3 regions of the Paenibacillus sp. P46E genome follow, and region 2 is predicted to be linked to each of the others. Evidence: riboswitches for the same ligand, from Rfam matches in the RefSeq annotation. Region 2 holds a riboswitch; each other region holds the start of a gene.

Region 1 (2,207 bases), 150 kb from region 2:
TATTTCCAAAAGGATAAGCTGAAGCTGACTTGGAACTTCGAGGCCAAACAAGGCCCTAAAAAAGATTATTAATTCATAACGGATTGCATGCTGAAGCAGCCTACCCTGATTCCGGAGACGGAGCAGAATAGGCTGTTTTTCCTTTGTAACGATTGATTTTTGTCCATTTTACGGAAATTTGTTATACTGACAAGTGGAAACGGCTTCGCCGTCCTTATAAGGACGGTATCCGCTTCAGCGAGAAATATAAGGATAATTTATAGCGTAAAACAGATAAATTCTTATATTTTAACAATAAGTACGGAGGGGCGTTGTAATCGTGCCGGATAATATGGGAAGTCGTATCCACCAACTCCGTCTGGAAAAAGGCTGGTCCTTATCCGAATTAGCGGACAAGGCTGATGTGGCAAAATCATACTTAAGCAATGTAGAAAGAAATATCCAATCCAACCCCTCTATTCAATTCATTGAAAAAATCGCCGATGCGCTCCAGGTGTCTATCCACAGCCTGCTCTATGGCGAGCCCTCAGAGACTGACGAATCCGCACTAGATGGCGAATGGTTCCGTCTCGTTCAGGAAGCCATGGCCTCCGGTATAAGCAAACGGGAATTCAAAGAATTCCTCGATTATCAAAAATGGCGGCTGGAACAGAAAGATCAATAATCGGACGGTTGTCCTAAGGATCCAGCGATACAGAAAAGGGCACAGCGTCTGGCGCTGAGCCCTTTTCTGTATGTATTCCTGCAAAGTAAACGTCCCTACATCACCTGCAACGTTGTCTTTTCACTTAAAAACCGGCGGATTTCATCTGCACCGATGCCTGCTTTCTTCGCTGATATCAGCAAATAAACCCATTCTAGATCCAGATCACCCATCAGCAGTTCTCCGTCATTCCCCTGGTTGGACTTATCCAAGATATCTCCTCCTAGAATTTTTGCGTCCCCAGGCAGTCCGGCCGTCGTAGTAGTTGAAGCCTTTCTACATTAGACCCGAGACTTTGTGTCCCTGCCTTTCAGCAGGTTTACCCTTTACTGGATCCTTTACATGAAAGGATCTGGTTAGAAAACAATGAAACCGTTATCCGCAATAACATTATATAAGATCTTACACAAAAAGTGTGTCGATTTATGGAAATTATTTATGACAAGTAGTGCAAAAGAACAGTTTTTTTTGCTGGGATTTGTCCAATAGATATGACTTTAGAATCTGTTCATGATGCATTCGGGGACATTCTTGGGTAATTATTACCGGATCACCCTGTTCACATCCAGCTTCCGGTAACCAATATCCGTTTTTCATCATTTAAGGACTGAATCATGCCGCTTTGCGAACGGATTCCCCGAAAGTATGAATTGATTACACGCCTTGAAAGTAGCACAATAAGATGAGGAATGAAACCGCAACCATCGCAGCTCCACTGGGCGCCCAAGCCTCATGCGGCACGTGGAGTTCATCCGTTAGGAGGATGTATTCATGGCAGTTAAAGAGCCCTATAACGAATCCATTTGGAGTAAGTATCACGGCCCCAATCTGGGCTACATTCAAGAGAAATATGAGCAATTCGTTCATGATCCTTCATCCGTAGAACATCATTACCGCGATTTGTTTACCGTTTCCGGCCCTCCTCCGCTCGCTCCGGATGCCGTTCAGGCTCCGCAGCCGACCCTTTCGGGAGACACCGAGTGGCTGAGAAAGGCCGTACGAGCTTCCAAGCTAATCGCCAATATTCGTATATATGGCCATATGGCCGCCAATATCGATCCGCTGGAGCAGGTTAACAGCCCTATGGCCAAATGGCTGGATTACCAAACCTATGACTTGACCCGCGAGGACCTGATTGCTTTGCCTGCCTCGCTGATCTGGGAGAATGCGCCGCCGGATGTTCATACCGCATGGGATGCCGTTCACCGGATGCGCCAGGCCTATACGCAGACTATCGCCTATGAATTTGGACATGTGCATGACGAACAGGAGCTTCGCTGGCTGAACAGTCAGGCGGAGTCCACAAGCTCCCCCGCGCCGCTGAACAATACCGAGCGCAAGGAGCTGCTGAACCGCCTGATTCAGGTAGAGCAGTTCGAGACCTTCCTGCATAAGACCTTTGTCGGCCAGAAACGCTTCAGCCTGGAAGGCAATGATGCGCTGGTACCCATGCTGGACGAGATTGTCCGTGCCGCCGCACATGATGGTGCAGAGCATATCCTGA
Region 2 (2,207 bases):
GTCGCTGTTGGTGTCGCTGTCGCTGTTGGTGTCGCTGTTGGCGTTGGTGTCGCTGTTGGTGTCGCTGTCGCTGTCGCTGTTGGTGTCGCTGTTGCGCTTGGTGTTGGTGTTGGCTTTATAGGTGGTTCCGACCCGTCATATGGATAGTGGTGCATCTGCACATAACCACTAAACGCTTTGGCGATTAGAGTACCATGGAGTTCTGCATGATCATAAAAGACGCTGGCATGAGGGGCCAGTATTGTGCCTTCAATGGTTGTATTCCCAATATTCAGAGAAGCAGCTTCATAGAAATTGAACAGTACCTTACGGGGTTTGCCTCCCCAGAATTGAAAATTAGGAATCTTCACAGAGCTTCCGCTCACATTAATAACCACGGTAGCATCACCTGTTATGTTGAACTGCAAGCCATTGGCATCAGCCAAATCTGCAGCGGCCAGATGAATGACATTATAGGAATCCGGAGCGTTGATGGTGATCTTCCCGTATTCTTTTACAAAAGGCTGTGTCTGCGGCAAAGCGGCTAATTCATCCGAACGCTGTATCAAAAACTGTTCCTCAGCTGCAAAATCAATCGGGGTTCCCTTCCGGGGAGTTTCCTTAAGGTCTGCACGCGTGTTGGTTATACTGCCGCCATATACTGCAGCGCCATATATTGTACCGTCTGTCAGACTGAGATTCTTGCCTGCAACCAGCACATCCCCGCCAGGTGCATCCTTGGATACACCGTATCCTTGCAAAGTAATATTCCCTTCAGCCGCAAGCCTTCCATGAATCTGATCATAAGACTGCGTGAAATCCCCAAATATAAATGCGTTAAAATTACCGGCAACGCCTAAAACAGGTGTAGGGGTATACGGCATATTGGCCGCTGCACTAACATTCCATCCCCAGGTAATTGTACTGCCCAATACCAACACCCCTGCTAGTATCAGAGCTGCTGCCTTCTGTGTTCTTTTTTTCAATCGCATGCACCTCCTAGTAACTTATTCTATGATTTTGCCAAAAACATATAACAACAAAAAAACCGCCACGAAGGGTTAGCTTCACGGCGGCCGGACGATCATAGCCCCTGCTTGCGGGCATTAGATTCCTGACTTTGCGTCCTGTCCTTTCGAACAGTTTGCGTTTATACATGATGGTGTGTAATTTGGCGATTCTTATGTAGTCTATGACAATTGTTACTTTTGAACTAGTTCCAGTTTACCCCCTCCATACTCCTATTGTCAATCTATTCCTTTAGGGTTTTTTTAGGTGCTTGGCACATACAGATATTGGACAAACCCTTTGTATATAAGGGATTATAACTTACATGCATCAAAATTTCACTCTGCATACGAACAGCGTCAGATCTAAGATTTACTCTAAAAAAGTACCAAACCCGCATTTTATCTGAGATTTTAAATATTAAAATATAGTATTTTTGAACTATATACCTAATATTCTACAGATTTGCAATATAACAAAAGAACTGCCACGGAAACAACCGTAAGCAGTTCTTGATCTACCTCTATGTATGCTATATGCGCTACCGTAATCAGACACTGCGAATATAGCTGATTGGTATGTTACAGCAGTTGAATCCAGCCAATCATCGACATCCATAACGGAATGCTCAAAAATAGACCAAATGCTAAACCACGGCGGAGATTTCCTTCATGACTCATCATCATTCTCCTCTTTGGGGTGCTTTATTTCCTTACGCTTTAATCTTTAGTATTTCAATTTTAATATATAATAATTCTTCGGATTTTATTGTGAAAAATATCACATTTATTCCTCTTGTATATAAATACTCGGGGTCAGCTAACGAAATAAAAAACGGGCCTCGCCATGGGAGTTGGCAAGACCCTATAAGCTATCTATAAACACTGGGGAGTGTCTGGTACATTCAATATATATCTTTAACCTGAAAACAAGCTGATAATTACATAAAGATTACATTAAAAGCTTCCAATAGCTCAGGGTGCCGAAAAAAACGACCAGTGCCACGGGAAAGATAATTTTCCGGCTCGCCTTATCCTCGAACGAAAAATACAAACAAAGCATACAAAGCCACGCAATAAGGAGACTTCCCATTTCCTATGCATACGCCCTTTCTTATCATCCTGATGATCACGCGGGGTTCACTGGGCTGCACCAACAGCCTTATAAGAAGATTACCCGCGAGTCAGCCGGTTCATACCCAATAATGGCTTGGGCCGCTA
Region 3 (2,207 bases), on a different contig from region 2:
TCGGATTAAAAGCATTGGCGGGATTGTTCGGGGTTGGTTCTATTGTAAAGTATGTGGGAAGCATAAATCAGTTTACCGGCGCTTTTACAAGCTTCATGACTGAGCTCGCTGTACTTCGCGCAAATAACGAAAGTATGAGGATCTATTTCGACTTTTTAGATATCCCCTCAAAAATGTACCAGGGTTCGCTCCCCGTTGAAAAGCGTGCGCTATGCGTTGATGGCGATAATGATTACGAAATCGAGTTTCGAAATGTCTCCTTCAAATACCCTTCGTCAGAACAGGAGACGCTTCGTAACGTATCGCTCAAATTTAAAGTTGGCGGAAAGCTCGCGGTTGTGGGTATGAACGGAAGCGGTAAGACAACCTTCATCAAGCTGCTTTGTCGGCTATATGATCCGGCTGAAGGGGAAATTCTACTCAACGGTATTAACATTAAGAAGTATAGTCATGAAGAGTATATGTCGATTTTTTCGGTTGTTTTTCAGGATTTCAAGCTGTTTTCATTCAGTTTAGGTCAGAATGTAGCGACCAGGGTCGATTACTCTAAGGCCAAGGTTGAGGCATACCTAACGGAAGCGGGCTTCATGAAGCGGTATAGCACAATGCCGAGCGGAACTGAAACATGCTTATACAAGGACTTTGACGAAAAGGGTGTAGAAATCTCCGGTGGAGAAGCGCAATTAATTGCGCTAGCACGCGCGCTGTATAAGGATGCACCGATTATCATCCTTGATGAGCCGACTGCCGCACTCGACCCGGTAGCCGAATTTGAGATTTATTCGAAATTTAACGAGATCGTCGGCAATAAAACGGCAATTTACATCTCGCACCGTCTATCTAGCTGCCGCTTCTGCGACGATATTGCTGTATTTCACGAAGGCGAGCTAATTCAAAGAGGCAGTCATGATGCGCTAGTTTCCAACAAGAGCGGAAAGTACCATGAGCTATGGTATGCTCAAGCGCAGTATTATGAGGTAAATAATGACGTTGTGGTAGAACAGAACAGCGTATCTAAACATCTTAACATGTGACATCGGCGAATTGTGGATTTAACAAGCCACGGTTCGGCTCCATATGGAGTATTAGTGAAGACACCTTAAGGGGTGTCTTTTTAGTTTTAGTGGCTGTTTTGAATTATACGTGGCGTTGAGATGAATGGTGCCATACAGAAATGTAAAAATTGGTTGTAACACTCAGCAGTATAAATTATAATTAGTGTCAGCTTGTAGATTAATGTCGAATAATGTATTTTCTTTCAGATAATCTCAATAATAATAGGGCACACTCGTTGAAAAACGGGGTCGCAAAACTACAGGGGCTATTACATTTCCAATTTGGATATGTTATGCCAGCCAGTTACCGAAGGCAAGGAAACCTCTCCTTTTCGGGAGAGGTTTTTTGTTGCAATGGGCCTGATTCATAAGGTGGGGGAACATTGAGTATATTTAAAAAGTCGATTGTATTTATCATAGCTCTGATTATTTTTGGACTACTAGGTAATATGCTCAACCTATCCCTATTGCTGGGGGTCAATTTTATCTTCGGTAGTATATTTACTTTTTTGATATTGCGGATATATGGTCTTAAATGGGCTTTAGTGGCATCGGCTATTGTAAATGGTTACACTTTGTTTCTTTGGAATCACCCTTACGCTATGCTTGTTTTTGTGCTGGAAACTTTATTTGTCGGCGTCTTCTACAGAGGGAAAAGGATTGTTCTTATTGATAGCCTATATTGGATGATTTTAGGGATGCCTCTCATATGGGTATTCTATCGTTATGCCCTGGATATGAATTTCACCGCTTCCTTGCTGGTTGTGCTTAAGGATGCCGTGAATGGTATTTTAAATGTACTGATTTCCAGTTTAATCTTTACTTATCTGCCTCTTATTAAATGGCCATCATTCCAAAAACGCAAGATGTCGAGCTCTCTTCATGATGTGCTTTTCAACATATTTGTCACGTTTGCCTTTATAACTTTGCTTCTGGTGACGGTGATGATCGGTCATGAACAGTATCACAACATGAATGAAAAAATAAAGTCAGAGACTGAACGAGATTCCGCTATCATCCGCAATGATCTCACAGAGTGGGGAGAAGTTCATGTTGCCGCAGTGAATACTTTATCGATGGTGGCGGCTGAGAATAGGATGGAAGAGATGGATTCACTGCAGCGCCAAATGGCTTATCTACTGGCGTTATATC

What was found. A riboswitch is a leader RNA that binds a small molecule or an ion and turns the genes downstream of it on or off. The one in region 2 is predicted to bind cyclic di-GMP.
Region 1: it holds a riboswitch for cyclic di-GMP, as region 2 does, so the genes downstream of both, A3849_RS32270 (anti-repressor SinI family protein) here and A3849_RS32260 (choice-of-anchor A family protein) in region 2, are expected to answer to the same signal.
Region 3: it holds a riboswitch for cyclic di-GMP, as region 2 does, so the genes downstream of both, A3849_RS06255 (bifunctional diguanylate cyclase/phosphodiesterase) here and A3849_RS32260 (choice-of-anchor A family protein) in region 2, are expected to answer to the same signal.

The regions. Positions count from the first base shown of each region.
Region 1 covers NZ_LVYZ01000002.1:310,835-313,041, forward strand. The annotation lists gene A3849_RS02645 (TasA family protein) at 1-72, shown strand, start outside; gene A3849_RS02650 (helix-turn-helix domain-containing protein) at 332-664, shown strand; gene A3849_RS32270 (anti-repressor SinI family protein) at 760-915, opposite strand; cyclic di-GMP riboswitch class I at 944-1,037, opposite strand; gene A3849_RS02660 (2-oxoglutarate dehydrogenase E1 component) at 1,475-2,207, shown strand, end outside.
Region 2 covers NZ_LVYZ01000002.1:159,451-161,657, forward strand. The annotation lists gene A3849_RS32260 (choice-of-anchor A family protein) at 1-965, opposite strand, end outside; cyclic di-GMP riboswitch class I at 1,048-1,138, opposite strand.
Region 3 covers NZ_LVYZ01000027.1:71,668-73,874, forward strand. The annotation lists gene A3849_RS06250 (ABC transporter ATP-binding protein) at 1-1,034, shown strand, start outside; cyclic di-GMP riboswitch class I at 1,272-1,367, shown strand; gene A3849_RS06255 (bifunctional diguanylate cyclase/phosphodiesterase) at 1,439-2,207, shown strand, end outside.